DNA from 3 places in the Mesorhizobium sp. WSM4307 genome. Region 2 is predicted to be linked to each of the others. Evidence: predicted binding sites of a transcription regulator. Region 2 holds the regulator's gene; each other region holds the start of a gene.

What was found. Region 2 encodes HrcA, which represses chaperone genes, less so after heat shock. Its sites were predicted from a motif close to GTTAGCACTCNCNNNNNGNGAGTGCTAAC; they were not measured.
Region 1: a site for HrcA is predicted at 2,881-2,909, ahead of groES (co-chaperone GroES). Genes of this name have one in related genera too.
Region 3: a site for HrcA is predicted at 3,261-3,289, ahead of FJV83_RS27030 (co-chaperone GroES). Genes of this name have one in related genera too.

The regions. Positions count from the first base shown of each region.
Region 1 is NZ_VFTB01000002.1:271,398-276,730, reverse strand. Features, by position in the region: gene FJV83_RS04990 (D-arabinono-1,4-lactone oxidase) at 1-853, opposite strand, end outside; gene FJV83_RS04985 (MFS transporter) at 859-2,043, opposite strand; gene FJV83_RS04980 (TetR/AcrR family transcriptional regulator) at 2,169-2,795, shown strand; gene groES (co-chaperone GroES) at 2,973-3,269, shown strand; gene groL (chaperonin GroEL) at 3,332-4,987, shown strand.
Region 2 is NZ_VFTB01000006.1:47,285-52,617, forward strand. Features, by position in the region: gene cysK (cysteine synthase A) at 1-149, opposite strand, end outside; gene FJV83_RS15490 (LysE family translocator) at 330-947, opposite strand; gene FJV83_RS15495 (sorbosone dehydrogenase family protein) at 1,262-2,629, opposite strand; gene FJV83_RS15500 (hypothetical protein) at 2,722-2,919, opposite strand; gene hrcA (heat-inducible transcriptional repressor HrcA) at 3,050-4,132, opposite strand; gene rph (ribonuclease PH) at 4,290-5,006, shown strand; gene FJV83_RS15520 (VOC family protein) at 5,190-5,333, shown strand, end outside.
Region 3 is NZ_VFTB01000012.1:1,863-7,195, reverse strand. Features, by position in the region: gene FJV83_RS27045 (GAF domain-containing protein) at 1-128, opposite strand, end outside; gene FJV83_RS27040 (GYD domain-containing protein) at 305-619, opposite strand; gene groL (chaperonin GroEL) at 1,204-2,832, opposite strand; gene FJV83_RS27030 (co-chaperone GroES) at 2,894-3,208, opposite strand; gene FJV83_RS27025 (hypothetical protein) at 3,454-3,708, shown strand; gene FJV83_RS27020 (DUF1488 domain-containing protein) at 3,705-3,971, shown strand; gene FJV83_RS27015 (DUF6500 family protein) at 3,972-4,196, opposite strand; gene FJV83_RS27005 (LacI family DNA-binding transcriptional regulator) at 4,807-5,333, shown strand, end outside.

The DNA of each region.
Region 1 (5,333 bases), on a different contig from region 2:
CATAGACGTTGAGCCAGTCCTGCACATAATCCTCGGCCGGCACTTTCGCGACGGCACCGAGGATCAGGCGGCGGCGCAGTGACGGCAGCCAGGCGAGCCCGGTGCGCAACCGGCGCAGCGTGCGCAAGGAGCCTTCGTCATCGTCGGTCGGGCGCGTGGTGGTCGCCTCGGTGCTGAAGTCGCTGGCGATGAACTGCGCGTAGCCGGAAAACGGAATGTAGTAGAATTCGGCCGAGCGGTGCGCGGTCATCATCTTTTCGAAATCGCGCAGCATGTCGCCGATCGGCAGCACCCATTTGCGGCGGCGCAGCCGGTAGGTCGCGATGTTGTTCAGCGTCACTTCGCTCAGGACACCGAAGGCACCCAGCGCGACGCCGATGGCGTGGATCATGTCCTGATCCCCTGCCCTGGTGAAGTCGCGGACCTTGCCGAGCCCGTCGACGATCTGCACCGTCTCCAATTGCGTGTGATAGGCGCCGAGCGTCGGCCCCGAGCCGTGGGTGGCGGTTCCCAGCGCGCCGCCGATTGCCTGGCGGTCGATGTCGCCCATATTGGGCAGGCCCTGGCCGATGCCGTGCAGGATGTGCATGAGCGAACCGAGCCGCGTCCCTGCCTTCACGCGTGCCTGATGCTTTTCAGCGTCATGCGAGACCAGCCCTTCCAGTTTTTCCAGAGACAGGATCGTGCCCTCGGATTCCACCAGTGGGGTGAAGGAGTGACCGGCACCGACGACACGGACCGGGCCGGGCGCGGTGCGAACGAGGTCACCAACTTCGCTGGCATCGGCGGGGCTGGCGATCAGCCGCGGCGCGGCAGTGACAAAACCGGACCAGTTGCTCCAGATGTTCGACATGGCGCTCACGCAACAACCCGGCGACGCCGCGCCACGAGGATGAACAGGCCAAGCAACAGCACACTGGCCAAGGCACTGCCGGCAGCGAATTCCGGAACCGGGCGGAAATCCTTGCCGTCGATGAGCAGCGACGCCGCAACCGGCCCGATCGCCAGGCCGAAGAGCTGCGCGGCCGGCACCAGGAGCACGGCGGTGCGGGTGTCATCGGCCGTGATCGCCAGGCGGATCTGGTAGGGCACGATGAACAGGAGAATGAAACCCATGACCAGGGCGGCGACCCAGAAGGTGGTGAGGCCAGGTCCGCTGGCCAGCACGAGCGAGGCGACAAGCGCGACAGTGCCAATGAGTGCGATGGCAACCCGATAATCGATGCGCGCCTCGAACACGGTCGCCGTCATCGCGCCCAGGACCTGAACCGCCAGGCTGGCCGAGACGATCAGGCCGACTGTGCGGCCGTCAATGCCGAATTGGGCGCCAACCGGTTCCAGAAACGCCCAGACCGAGCCGAAGAACATGAAGTAACAGAAGACGCACAACAGGGCGGTAATCGAAGGAATCGTCAGCACATTGGCGAGGTTCTCGTCCTTGGGCAGAATGGCGTAATCGGTGGGGACGACGAAGGCGACGATGAGCGACAGGACGCAGACGACCGCGAGAATGAGGAAGCCGCCGGCCGATCCGGCGGCCGGGATGACATAAAGCGCCAGCAGCAGGGCAAGCGCGCATTGCGCCAGCGTCTGCATGGTGACGAAAAAGCCGCCGATGCGTTCGGCGCGCCGCGAACGGGCGATCAGCTCGGTGGCGACCGCGACAAGCCCGCCTTCGGCAAGGCCGGCCAAGGCGCGTGCCGCCATCAATGCATTGGCCCCGGCGGCATAGGCCGTCCAGACATTCGCCAGCGCCAGCAGGAGCAGCAGCACCGCACTTTTCCAGCGCATGTTGCGGGCCGATAGCAGCATCGCGACGATCGCCGAACCGATGGCAATGGCGATCATCTCGGCGGTGGCGACCAGCGCCAGTTCGTCGCCGCTGACATGGCCCTCCGTGTAGAGAGCGCCGAGCAGCACTGGCTGCAGGCCGAGAATGAGCAGGCCGACCGAGCCGATCCACAGCGCCGAGGCAAGCTGCCCGCCGGTCGGATTGCCGACCAGCCAGTCGCCGCTTCCGGCATGCGCGTCACCAGATGCCAAAGCCGCCTCCCAACGTCCCTTGTCGCACGGCAAAAAAACTGACAATCTGTCAGTATTTTAGAAACTGATACTTGATCATATTTTTTGTCAACCAGAATTTGGCAATTCGTGCGAAAGACCGGTGTATGGTGGAAGCAAGGCGAACAGCGACCGAACCGAGGCGCAAGCCCAAGCAGGAGCGCAGCCGCGAGCGCATCGATGCCATCTTGTCGACGACCATGCGGCTGATCGGCGAGAAGGGCATCGACGCCGTCACCATGAAGGAAGTCGGCGCGTTGGCGGGCGGACCAATCGCCACCGTCTATCACTACTTCCCCAACAAGTCGGCGATCCTGGCGATGCTCTATGAGCGGTTTTCGGAGGTGAGCCGCGCGCGATTGACTGATATCCTCGCCGATGTCCGCGAAGCCAAGGACGTCATCGCCGCCGCCGACCGGTTGCTTGACGACTACCTCGGCCGCGTCGCCGGCGATCCGGCCATCCAGGACCTGCAGAACGCCATCCAGGCCGACAAGGCGCTGAAGAATCTCGACATCGCCGAAACCCGGCATCAGGCCAGGATGTTCTGCGACCAGGTCACCACCTTGATCGAGCCGGGCAAGCATGAGCAGTTCGAACGCATGGTCCTGTTGATCTTCCAGCTCGCCGGTGGCGTGGTGCGCCTGGCGCTCGCGCAGGGCCAGCCGGAAGGCCGCCGGACCATCGAGGATTACCGGTCGATCATCCACACGCAGTTGCGGTTGTTTCTCTAAGCCGCAATCCGTGGAAAAAATTACCGCCTTTCGAGGCTGCCGCGCGCCTTGACTCTCGCAGGTCGGCGGCCTATTTCAGCGCCACGTTAGCACTCGCCCTTGGTGAGTGCTAACTATATGTCCGGCTTCGCCGGACGGAGGAACTGTTTCTCACCGTTCTCATTCGAGGAAGAAAAAATGGCAAAGTCGAAGTTCCGCCCGCTTCATGACCGCGTGGTCGTTCGCCGGGTCGAATCCGAATCCAAGACCGCCGGCGGGATCATCATCCCGGATACGGCCAAGGAAAAGCCGCAGGAAGGCGAGATCATCGCCGTCGGCTCCGGCGCGCGCGACGAAAGCGGCAAGCTGGTCCCCCTGGACGTCAAGGCTGGCGACCGCATCCTGTTCGGCAAGTGGTCGGGCACCGAAGTCAAGCTCAATGGCGAAGACCTTCTGATCATGAAGGAATCCGACATCATGGGCATCATCGGCTGATCATCGGCCTCACCGTCAACTGAATTCCGGGCTTTATCGCAAGCCCCTGCCAGGAGCTAAAAATGGCTGCTAAAGACGTAAAATTCTCCCGTGATGCCCGTGAGCGCATGCTGCGCGGCGTCAACATCCTCGCCGATGCGGTGAAGGTCACGCTCGGCCCCAAGGGCCGCAACGTCGTCATCGACAAGTCGTTCGGCGCCCCGCGCATCACCAAGGACGGCGTCACCGTCGCCAAGGAAATCGAGCTTGAGGACAAGTTCGAGAACATGGGCGCGCAGATGGTCCGCGAAGTTGCTTCGAAGACCAACGACATCGCCGGCGACGGCACCACGACCGCGACGGTTCTGGCGCAGTCGATCGTCCAGGAAGGCCACAAGTCGGTTGCCGCCGGCATGAACCCGATGGACCTGAAGCGCGGCATCGACCTGGCCGTCACCGAGGTCGTCGCGGCGCTCGGCAAGGCCGCCAAGAAGATCAAGACCTCCGAGGAAGTCGCCCAGGTCGGCACCATCTCGGCCAATGGTGACGAGTCGGTCGGCAAGATGATCGCGGAAGCGATGCAGAAGGTCGGCAACGAAGGCGTCATCACCGTCGAGGAAGCCAAGACCGCCGAGACCGAACTTGAAGTCGTCGAAGGCATGCAGTTCGACCGCGGCTATCTCTCGCCCTACTTCGTCACCAACGCCGACAAGATGGTCGCTGATCTCGAGGACGCCTACATCCTCCTCCACGAGAAGAAGCTCTCCAACCTGCAGGCAATGCTGCCGGTTCTCGAAGCCGTCGTGCAGACCTCCAAGCCGCTGCTCATCATCTCGGAAGACGTCGAAGGCGAGGCCCTGGCCACGCTGGTCGTCAACAAGCTGCGTGGCGGCCTGAAGATCGCCGCCGTCAAGGCTCCGGGCTTCGGTGATCGGCGCAAGGCCATGCTGGAAGACATCGCCATCCTCACCGGTGGCCAGGTCATCTCGGAAGACCTCGGCATCAAGCTTGAGAATGTCGGCCTCAACATGCTCGGCCGCGCCAAGAAGGTGTCGATCTCCAAGGAGAACACCACCATCGTCGACGGCGCCGGCAAGAAGGCCGAGATCCAGGGTCGCGTTGCCCAGATCAAGCAGCAGATCGAAGAGACCACTTCGGACTACGACAAGGAGAAGCTGCAGGAACGTCTCGCCAAGCTGGCGGGCGGCGTTGCGGTGATCCGCGTCGGCGGTGCGACGGAAGTCGAAGTCAAGGAAAAGAAGGACCGCGTTGACGATGCGCTGAACGCGACCCGCGCGGCCGTGGAAGAAGGCATCGTTGCCGGCGGTGGCGTGGCCCTGCTGCGCGCTTCGGCCAACATCAAGGCTGCCGGCGCCAATGCCGACCAGGCCGCTGGCATCAACATCGTGCGTCGCGCTCTGCAGGCTCCGGCCCGCCAGATCGCCTCTAACGCCGGTGCGGAAGCCTCGATCGTTGCCGGCAAGATCCTTGAGAACAAGGGCGCGACCTTCGGCTACAACGCCCAGACCGGCGAATATGGCGACATGATCGCCATGGGTATCGTCGATCCGGTCAAGGTTGTCCGCACGGCTCTCCAGGACGCGGCCTCGGTCGCCGGCCTGCTCGTCACCACCGAAGCCATGATCGCGGAGGCTCCGAAGAAGGAGTCGGCTGGCGGCGGCATGCCTGGCGGCATGGGCGGCGGCGGCATGGGCGGCATGGGCGGCATGGACTTCTAAGAAGTCCATAAAGCACGCCCATGAACTTACATTGCTCGAGCCCGCAAGCGGGCTCGAGTGGCGGCATGGACTTCTAATCCAAGCCACCTGGCTTATGCATACGAAAGGGCGGCAGCGATGCCGCCCTTTTTCATTGCCTCCTGCAACGGTAGCGACCATCGAGGTCTGCACCACTCGACGGGGCACTCGCTCCTTTCTTGAGCAGTTTTCCAGCAAAATCAGAGGTTTCGACTAAGCTTTGACGGCGCTAGGTGAATTTGTCAGACAATATTTTTTAACACATTCGCGATTACTAAAGGGCGGGAGCATGGCGAGGTTGCTCCGCGTACGGCGTGTCGGGTAACCA
Region 2 (5,333 bases):
TCGAGCTTGGCGACGAGATTGGCGACGACGCCCTTCTCCTTGGCGAGTTTGTCGAGCCGGACCAGGGGCGTGTCGCCGATCGTGTCGGTGATGGAACTGTAGATGCGGCCGCGGCCGGGGACGCGGGCGGAGGTGACTGGCTTGTTCATTGGTTTCGCTCCCAGGATTTCAGGCAAGTGGCATTGCAGCCGGCAAGATAAGGCTTTCAGCCGCGCAACATAAGCTGTTGGCCGGAAATATCCGAGTGGGGCCCGTGTCTAAAACGCCCATGTCCCGGAAAAGCATTTCACCGGGAAGCCTGCCCCCGGAATGTTTTGGCTGAAAGCATGCTATTGGCGGGCCGCGATCGCCGCCGCCGCGCCCACCATGAAGCCAGCGGCGGTGCGGTTCAGCAGCTTCAGCGCGCGCGGCGATTTCAAGAACCAGCGCGCCTTGGCGGCGAGCGCCAGGTAGGGAACCAGCACGACGAACAGCACGACCACCGTCAGCGCGGCGAGAATGCCGTAATCGGCCAGCGTAATGGTCTTCAGGTCGACGATGGTCGGCGTGATGGCGAGGTAGAAGATCATCGTCTTCGGATTGCCGAGCGTGACGGTGAGGCCGGCGATGAAACTCGACACCAGCCCGCCCTTGCCCTTCCGGGCCTCGACCGTTTCGGGCGTGATGCCGGCGGTCCAGAAGCGCCAGCCCAGAAATGCCAGATAGGCAACGCCGGCCCATTTGATAGCCAGGAACACCATGCCGAAGGTCTGCGCCACGAAGGCGAGGCCGAGCACCACGGCGGTCAGATAGGTGAGGTCGCCCAGCATCAGGCCAAAGGACATGGCCAGCGACGAGCGAAAACCGGAGCCGAGCGCCCGCGCGACAAGCGCGGTGACGCCGGGGCCGGGAATGGCGGCGGCGATGCCGAGGGCGGCACTGTAGGCGAGGAAGCCGGTGAGGGTCATGGATAGGTCCCAGATTGAAGGGCCATATTGCATACATCCGAATGGAATTGAATTTCCTGAGGATTGGATTTGATTGCACCAGACAGCGCGGTCTTCGCCCTATAAGGCCCCCCTCATCCGGCCGCTTCGCGGCCACCTTTGCCGGGGCGAGTCACGGGCCTCGCCCGTCCTTCGGACCCCCGTGGGGGAGAAGAGAAAGGCGCCGGCGCTAACAAGCTCCTGTCCCCGAGGGGGGAGAGGTCGGATTGCCCCGAATTGCCCTTCGCAATTCGGTTGGCAATCCGGGTGAGGAGGTCTGCATTGTCCAAGCAGGATCAGGAACGGCCGCCGTCATAGGTCACACGCCAGATCGTACCGTTGCCGTCCTCGGTCATGATCAGCGCCCCGTCATGGGCCACCGCCACGCCGACCGGCCGGCCCCAGACCTCGCCGTTGGAGACGACGAAGCCGGTCATGAAGTCCTCATATTCGCCGGTCGGCTTGCCACCCTTGAACAGCAGGCGGACGACCTTGTAGCCGGTCCTGTTGCCGCGATTCCACGAACCGTGCAGGGCGACGAAGGCATCCCCCCGGTATTCCTTGGGAAAACCGCTGTCGGCGGGCAGGTCCTTGCGGTCGTAAAAGGTGATGTTGAGCGGCGCCGAATGCGCCTGCATCAGCACATCGGGAATGGTTGCCTTGCCGGCGAGGTCGGGCCGCGCGCCCTTGTGACGCGGGTCCTCGTGGTTGCCGATATAGTACCAGGGCCAGCCATAATACGCGCCGTCCTTGACCGAGGTGGCGTATTCGAACGGCACATTGTCGCCCAGCGCGTCGCGCTCGTTGACGACGCACCACAGCGCCCCGGTCGCCGGCTGGATGGTCATGCCCGAGCAGTTGCGCAGGCCGGTGGCGACGATGCGGCCGTTCTTGCCGTCCGGATCGAAGGCTTGCACGTCGGCGCGCCCCTCTTCGGAGCCCCAGCTTGCGCCGAGCGGCTGCGATGTCACCCACGCGTCGAGGCCGCCATCCGGCGCCTTGCCCATGTCCTCGGCGACGTTCGAACCGGAGCCGACCGACAGATAGAGCGTCTTGCCATCCGGCGAAAAGACGATGTCGCGGGTCCAGTGATGGTTCGAGGGAATGTTGGCGACGATGATTTCCGGTTCGCCGGATGCCTTCAGGTCGCCACCGCGGTAGGCAAAGCGCACGATGCTGTCGCTGTTGGCGACATATACCCATTGCGGATCATCGCCCGGCGGATAGAAGGCAATGCCATAGGGCTGGTTGAGATTGCCGGCGAAAATGCGGTCCTCGGCGGGCTTGGCGCTGTCCTTGGCCAGGCGATAGACGCGGATCTGGTTGGCTTCGCTGTCGGCGACGAACAGGTCGCCATTAGGTGCGACGCGCACGGCGCGCGGATTTTCGATGCCGGAGGCGATCAGTTCGGCCGAAAAACCCGGCGGCAATTGCGGCTTCGCGCCCGTCGGCATGTCGGCAAGGCCGGCGCTGTTCGACACCGACTTGGTGACGTAAGGCTTCGGCAGGTCTTCCGGCTTGATCAGGCGGCGCACGCCCGGTCTGTCGGCACGCCAGTCGCCAAAGGCGGCCGCACCCTTCAGCACCGGCTGGTCGGCCTGCTGGGCGAATGCCGCGCCTGTGAGAAAGAGGGCGGGGATCACCAGTCCGGCCAATCGGATCATCTTGTCCTCCATCTGGTCGCGAAGGAAACCAACGGCCGGCTTGTCTCCGGGTTCCGCCTCACTCGACCTGATGAGGAAGCGAAAGTCCGGCTTTATGTCCCGGCCGCGTAAAAATCGTCGTCGAGGCGTTTTTCCAGCGCGACGAGATCGGCCGGCAGCGGCAGGCCCATGGCGCGCATTTCCCGCAATTTCTCGCGCAATTGTTCCTGGATTTCGTGCTGGTCTTCCGGCTGGTTGACCATTTCCTCGAGCAGCAGGCTGATCCGGGCCTTGAGTTCTTCGAGCGCCATTCTTTTTCTCCTTGCTGCCCGTTTCGATTTTGGCACTAAGGTGCAGAGCTTCAGGTCAGGCCGAGCCGAAAATGGTCGATACCGAGAACCGGAGCGTACTGGTCGTACGCATCACCCGAACATCCACACCTTAGCGCAACATGCGCGATATCAACTGCGCCGTATAATCGACCATCGGCACGATGCGGGCGTAGTTCAGCCGGGTCGGGCCGATGACCCCGAGCGCGCCGACGACGCGGGCGTCCTTGTCGCGATAGGGCGCGACAACCAGCGACGAGCCCGACAGCGAAAACAGCTTGTTTTCCGACCCGATGAAGATGCGCACGCCCGATCCCTGCTCGGCGAGGTCGAGCAGCTGGATCAGCCCGTCCTGCGTTTCCATGTCCTCGAACAGATGCCGCAGCAGCTCGATGTCGGCCTGGGCGGTGACGTTTTCGAGCAGGTTGGCGCGGCCACGCACGATAAGCCGTGCCGGCAGGCCGCTTTCGGCGCCCGCCCACACCGCCAGGCCTTTCTCGACGAGGTCCTGCGACAGCGTGTCGAGGGCCGCTCTCGTCTCTTCCTTGATGCGGGCGATTTCGGTGCGCGCCTCCGCCAGCGTACGGCCGCGAATATGGGCATTGAGGAAATTCGAAGCCTCGTGCAACTGCGAGACGGTGATGCCCGCCGGCAGCTCGACGACGCGGTTCTCGACGTCGCCATTTTGCGACACCAGCACGGCGAGCGCCTTGGTCGGCTCGAGCTGGATGAATTCGATATGCTTCAGCGCCACCTCGTTCTTGGCGGCCAGCACCAGGCCGGCGCCGCGCGACATGCCCGACAGCATCTGGCTGGCCTCGGTCAGCATGTGCTCCAGCGTCGCGCCAGAGCCTGAGGCCCGCACCTGCGCCTCGATGGTGCGGCGCTCCTCGTCGGAGAGGTCGCCAAGTTCCATGAAGGCATCGACGAAGAAGCGCAGGCCGGCCTGCGTCGGCAGCCGTCCGGCCGAAATGTGCGGCGCGTAGATCAGGCCGAGATGCTCGAGGTCGCTCATCACATTGCGGATGGTGGCCGGCGACAGCGAGGACGGCAGGATGCGCGACAGGCTGCGCGAGCCCACGGGCTCGCCATCCCTGAGATAGGAATCGACGATGCGCCGGAAGATGTCACGAGAGCGCATGTCGAGTGATTGAAGTGCGAGCGGCTGCGAACCCGGATCGATTGCCTTGGTCATTCGGCCAAAAACCTCCGTCCTCAGGATATAGACTTCGGCAGGGTGGGCGCAACCTGTCTCTGTATCGGATCGCCCGGTCCGTTTTCCTTTGCGCGCTGCCCCCCATGCGGCTAAAAGCCGGCCACGATTCCGAAAAATGACTGGGAAAGAAGCCTGAATGCGCCCCTCCAAACGCCAATTCGACGAAATGCGCGCCATCTCCTTCGAGCGCGGCGTCTCCAAGCACGCCGAAGGTTCGTGCCTGGTGAAGTTCGGCGACACCCATGTCCTGTGCACCGCGAGCCTCGAGGAGAAGGTGCCGGGCTGGATGCGCAATTCCGGCAAGGGCTGGGTGACGGCCGAATATGGCATGCTGCCGCGCTCGACCGGCGAGCGCATGCGCCGCGAGGCCTCCGCCGGCAAGCAGGGCGGCCGCACGCTGGAAATCCAGCGCCTGATCGGCCGCTCGCTGCGCGCCGTGGTCGATTTGCAGGCGCTGGGCGAGCAGCAGATCACCGTCGATTGCGACGTCATCCAGGCCGATGGCGGCACCCGCACCGCCTCGATCACCGGCGGCTGGGTGGCGCTGTACGACTGCCTGCGCTGGATGGAAGCCCGGCAGATGGCCAGTGTCTCGAAGGTGCTGAAGGACCATGTCGCGGCGATTTCCTGCGGCATCCATGACGGCCAGCCGGTCATCGACCTCGATTATCTCGAGGATTCCGCGGCCGGCACCGACGCCAATTTCGTCATGACCGGCAAGGGCGGCATCGTCGAGATCCAGGGCACGGCCGAGGGCGAGCCTTTCTCGGAAGACCAGTTCGCCGAGTTGATGGGCCTGGCCAAGAAAGGCATTTCGCGGCTGGTGAGTTTGCAGCAAATGGCGGTGGTGTAGGTTTTTGATGCCGAGCCCAGGCACCCCCCTCTGGCCTGCCGGCCATCTCCCCCTCAAGGGGGGAGATCGGATGTCATCTCGGCCTTCGCCAATCTCCGGCGTTGCAAGATGGGCGGCGAGATTGAGGCTGCTGATCTCCCCCCTTGAGGGGGAGATGCCCGGTAGGGCAGAGGGGGGTGCCTCGTGACACCCAATGCAATTTTGGAATCAGCGCTCTATGTGACTGATCTCAACGCGGCCGAGCATTTCTACACCGACATCCTCGGCCTCACGTTCCTCGGCAAGGTCGACGGCAGGCATCTTTTCTTTCGCTGCGGGCCGGGCGTG
Region 3 (5,333 bases), on a different contig from region 2:
AGCGCCGCGGTGTTGGCGGCATTGGCGATCGAGTCGCTCTCGCCTTCGAGCAGCGCTTTCAACTGAGCGGCGAGGTCGCGATAGAAAGCGGCCTTGTCCGAGGTGTCGATGGCCTTGGCCGCGAACATGGCTTGTCTCCCAATTCAGAATCGCGGTTGCGTTTCCGCAAGCTCTCTGCACCAAACGACCACGCGACGATACTAGCTTGAATTCCAGTCGCCGCGAAAGTCGCAAGAAGATGCCCTGTCCGACACTCGGCAGCACGGCATCGAACCGTGCTGCCGTGATCAAGAAGGCAAGTCCATCAGCCGGCGGGTTTGTACGCGCCGGCTGCCTTCTTGGCGGCCGCGAGCACCGCCTTCATGTCGAGTTCTTCCAGTACAACCATCTCGGTCAGCGAGCCGCTCGCTCGCACCGCAAGGGACATGCCAATCCCCGCTGACTGGTCCGGCACCTCGCCATTGACAACGACGTCATAGATGCCGCGCGTGAACATCACGCTGCTCACCTTGCCGCCAACGCTTTCAAAAAGCGCCTTGACCGCGGCCTGCCTGTCCGAGCCTTCCATCAACCCTTTGGCGGCATGAGGCGCATAGTTTGCCAAGATAGTCACTTTCATGGGTATTTCCTCCAAATGTCATTGTCTCGTGCTGCCCCACAATTCGAGCGGCACGGAGTGATTTATTTTTCGGAACAATCGCAGGCGCCCTGGGACGCGTTGGCGGCCAAGGGCACGCTGCCGGGCAAATATGCGCTCAAGCTAATATAATGACAATACCGAACACGCCGATAGCGCCGACAGGAAGGTGCCTGGCTGGGCCACGCTCGGCCAACGGCATCGAGCTCGCGCCATTGACGCGCGATGTGGTGCTGAGATTGAACGGCCAGTAGCGTCGGGCGCGGCTTTACATCGGGCGCTTGGGCTCGCCCTTTTGTGGTGCGGCCGTGTCGGAATCCGATTTCTAGTGCTTGTCGGCGGCAATCCTGCGGATGCGGTCGAAGCGGTTGTCCTCGGTGGTTTCGGTCGTGACGACCGTCTGCGGCTTCCGCGCGAACACGATCATGGATCGATCTCATCGGCTAGAGGCCTGCGCGCCGGGAGAAAATCCCCCGGCGGCAAGATCCGGCTCCTGAAGCCGGCTCGGATTCAGGTCAGGCTGAAAGGTGACTTCTATGAACCACCCTCCAAGGCCGGCTGCATCCTTAGTAGCCGCCCATGCCGCCGCCGCCACCCGCCGGTGCCGCATCCTTGGCCGGGATGTCGGTGATCATCGCTTCGGCGGTGATCAGAAGCGCTGCGATCGAGCCGGCGTCCTGCAGCGCGGTGCGCACCACTTTCGCCGGGTCGACGATGCCGGCCTTGATCATGTCGACATAGGTCTCGTTCTGGGCGTCAAAGCCCTGATTGTGATCCTTGCCGTCGGCGAGCTTGCCGACGACGATGGAGCCCTCGACGCCGGAATTCTCGGCGATCTGGCGGATCGGCGCTTCAAGCGCCCGCAGCACGATCGAGATGCCGGCGGTGACATCGGCATTGGCGCCGTTGAGGCCCGATAGTGCCGACCTTGCACGCAGCAGGGCGACGCCGCCGCCGGGCACGATGCCTTCCTCGACCGCCGCGCGCGTCGCGTTCAGCGCGTCGTCGATGCGGTCCTTCTTTTCCTTGACTTCCGACTCGGTGACGCCGCCGACGCGGATGACGGCAACGCCGCCCGACAGCTTGGCCAGCCGCTCCTGCAGCTTTTCCTTGTCGTAGTCGGAGGTCGTCTCCTCGATCTGGCCCTTGATCTGGGCGACGCGCGCCTGGATGGTGGCCTTGGTGCCGGCGCCGTCGACAATCGTGGTGGTGTCCTTGTCGATCAGCACGCGCTTGGCGCGGCCGAGCATCTCGACGGTGACGTTGTCGAGCTTGATGCCGAGATCCTCGGAAATCATCTGGCCTGCGGTCAGCACCGCAATGTCTTCCAGCATCGCCTTGCGGCGATCGCCGAAGCCCGGGGCCTTGACGGCCGCGACCTTGAGGCCGCCGCGCAGTTTGTTGACGACCAGCGTGGCCAGCGCCTCGCCCTCGACGTCCTCGGAGATGATCAGCAGCGGCCTGCCGCCCTGCACCACCGCTTCGAGGATCGGCAGCATAGCCTGCAGATTGCCGAGCTTCTTCTCGTGGATGAGCACATAGGGCTCTTCCAGCTCGACACGCATCTTGTCGGCATTGGTGACGAAATACGGGCTGAGATAGCCGCGGTCGAACTGCATGCCCTCGACGACATCGAGTTCGGTTTCGGCGGTCTTGGCTTCCTCGACGGTGATGACGCCGTCATTGCCGACCTTGTCCATCGCCTTGGCGATCATCTCGCCGACGGTTACATCGCCATTGGCGGCGATGGTACCGACCTGCGCGATCTCGGCCGACGACTTGACCTTCTTCGCCTTGGCCTTGATCTCGACGACAACGGCGGCGACCGCCTGGTCTATGCCGCGCTTCAAGTCCATCGGGTTCATGCCGGCGGCAACCAGCTTGGCGCCTTCGCGCAGGATCGAGGCGGCGAGCAAGGTGGCGGTGGTGGTGCCGTCACCGGCGAGGTCGTTGGTCTTCGAGGCCACTTCCCGCACCATCTGCGCGCCCATGTTCTCGAACTTGTCGGCAAGCTCGATTTCCTTGGCGACGGTGACGCCGTCCTTGGTGATGCGCGGCGCGCCATAGGCCTTGTCGATGATGACGTTGCGGCCCTTGGGGCCGAGCGTGACCTTCACCGCATTGGTGAGGATCTCGACGCCGCGCAGCATGCGGTCACGCGCGTCGGTGGCGAATTTGATTTCCTTGGCAGACATTTTTTCAATCCCGTTCGAATTTGGAGTGGACGAACCCCGCGCGGAAGGCGCGGCGCTCCAGTCAGGCGGCCTTCTTGGCTTCGACGCTCTTCTCGATGACGCCCATAATGTCGGCTTCCTTCATGATCAGAAGGTCCTCGCCGTCGATCTTGACCTCGGTGCCCGACCATTTGCCGAACAGGATCAGATCGCCGGCCTTGACGTCAAGCGGCACAAGCGCGCCGTTTTCGTCGCGTGCGCCGGGGCCGACGGCGATGATTTCGCCTTCCTGCGGTTTTTCCTTGGCATTGTCGGGAATGATGATGCCGCCCTTGGATTTGGTATCGCCTTCGGCGCGCCGGATAACGACGCGGTCGTGGAGTGGCCGAAACTTCATGAAAACTTCTTTCTGGGGCCGGCTTAGGCGGCCGCGCCCTTCCTATAGGCGCTTTGGCACTCGATAGATAGGAGTGCCAAAAATTATTCGCAGGGCGATTAAATATTGAAAAGTATTATTTCGGCCTGCCGTTTCGTGATATCCGGAGGCGGTCAAATAATTCAAAAAATTGAATTTTGCCGGTCGGATGCCTATTTATCGGACAAGTTCATTTTCTCGATTCCAGCCCCAAGGAGATTTATGCGATGACTGACGGCAATCAGACGATCATGGAAAAAGCTGAAGCCCGCTTCGTCGACAAGCAGAAGAAGACGGCGGAGCGCAACAAGGCAACCGCCGAGTACATGTCCGAGGCGCGGGCCAGGGAGATCAAGACCGCAAAGCTCAGGACATTGCGCCTGGCCAAGGAAGAGGCGGATCGCGTCGCCGAAGCCCTGAACCCGACGCCGAAGAAGAAGCGGGCGACCAAGAAGGCCGCCGCAACGGAGGCAAAAACATGAGCCTGACCTTCCCCAACCGCAGCCGCAGCTATGACGAAGCCGGCAAGCGCATCCGCTTCGTCGGCCATGACGGCATGTTCCAGATTTCCTTCTCGGTTGCCGTCGATGCGATGAGCAAGATCCAGCCGCGAACCAGCGCCGATGAAGCGGGCTACCTCGCAACGTTCGACACCGAGAGCAGCGTCATCCGCGATGTTGCGTCGAAGGCCTACGGCCGTACGCGCAAGAGCATGTATGTGCTGACATCCGACGACTTCGGCTGATCAGCCGAGGTCCATGTCCTCGATCATCGTCCGTATCTTCGCGGCTTTTTCGAAATGGTCGAGGCGGTGGGTCCTGATCCACCATTCCGCTGCTTCCATCAGCAGTTCGGGGTCGTCATTCCTGTTGGCGAAAAACGCGTAGAACGACAGGCCGACGGCGGGCCCTTTCTCGGAAATCTTGCGGTCGCAGACCTCCAGTATCTTTTGCCTCAGGCTCGCTCTCACGGGAATCCTTCTTGTTTTGGTGTTGCGGGCCTTGGCCCACCCCGGAACGTTCAACCCTTGCGCTCCGCCCTCTCCTGATGTCGCCTACATTCATCTGCACGACCATGTCCTCGGCCTCGCGCGGGCTCATGCCGACCATCATCTCTTGCCTGATCACGCCTGGCTGGCCAGTCAAGACATCGACGATGGCCCAGATCTGCGGCAGATCCATGCGCAGTGTGCCAGAAGGTCGGGCACAGATTCTCGGCTGTAGGGTTTTTGGAGGCCTCGCCTCGGGATCGAACCGAGGCTTCAGAGATTTGCCGTCTCCAGCGTAGCCGCTCCGCCACGAGGCCATGGCAACCGAACTAACGGGGAAATGCTTGCGGAAACGTTAAGGCCCAACGGCCGTTCTGTCGGTACTTTGGAAAATGTCGCCTGGCGTCGCTCTTCGGCAGACCCTTGCGGCGAAGCGATCACGGACGTCAACTTTCCCCTTGAACGATCTCCCGATCTGGCTTAGCCTCGACTTGAGAAAAGGTTTTTCCAAACAGTTCCGATCGGGCTCGGCCATTGGCCGGGCCATGCTCCGGCCTGTAAGAGAAAACCTTTTCCCAACTCAGGATTCTCGATGGCATCGGACGATCAGCCTGTTCCGGTTTTCCCCAAGCCCGTCACCTTGCGTGACGTGGCGGCGCGGGCCGGCGTCAGCGTCGCCACGGCCTCGAAGGCGCTCAACGACCAGGGGCGCATGACCGCCGAGACGCGCGAGCGCATCCGCGAGACGGCGCGGAGCCTGGGCTTCCGGCCCAACAGCCTGGCGCAGAGCCTGCTCAGACGCCGCTCCTTCACCGTCGGCCTGCTCACCAACGATACTTATGGCCGCTTCTCGCTGCCGCTGATGTCGGGCATTTCGGACGCGCTGGTCGACAATGGCGTCTCGGTGTTCCTGTGCAATGTCGAGGAGGATCCGCGGCTGGGCCAGTTGCATGTCGAGGCCATGCTCGACAAGCGCGTCGACGGCATCATCGCCACCGGCAAGCGCATCGACCGCCATCTGCCCGTCGATCTCGCCAATCTGCGCATCCCGGTGATCTATGCCTTTACCCAGCCCGATCCCGACGCCGTCGCCTTCGTCTCGGACGATGCCGGCGGCGC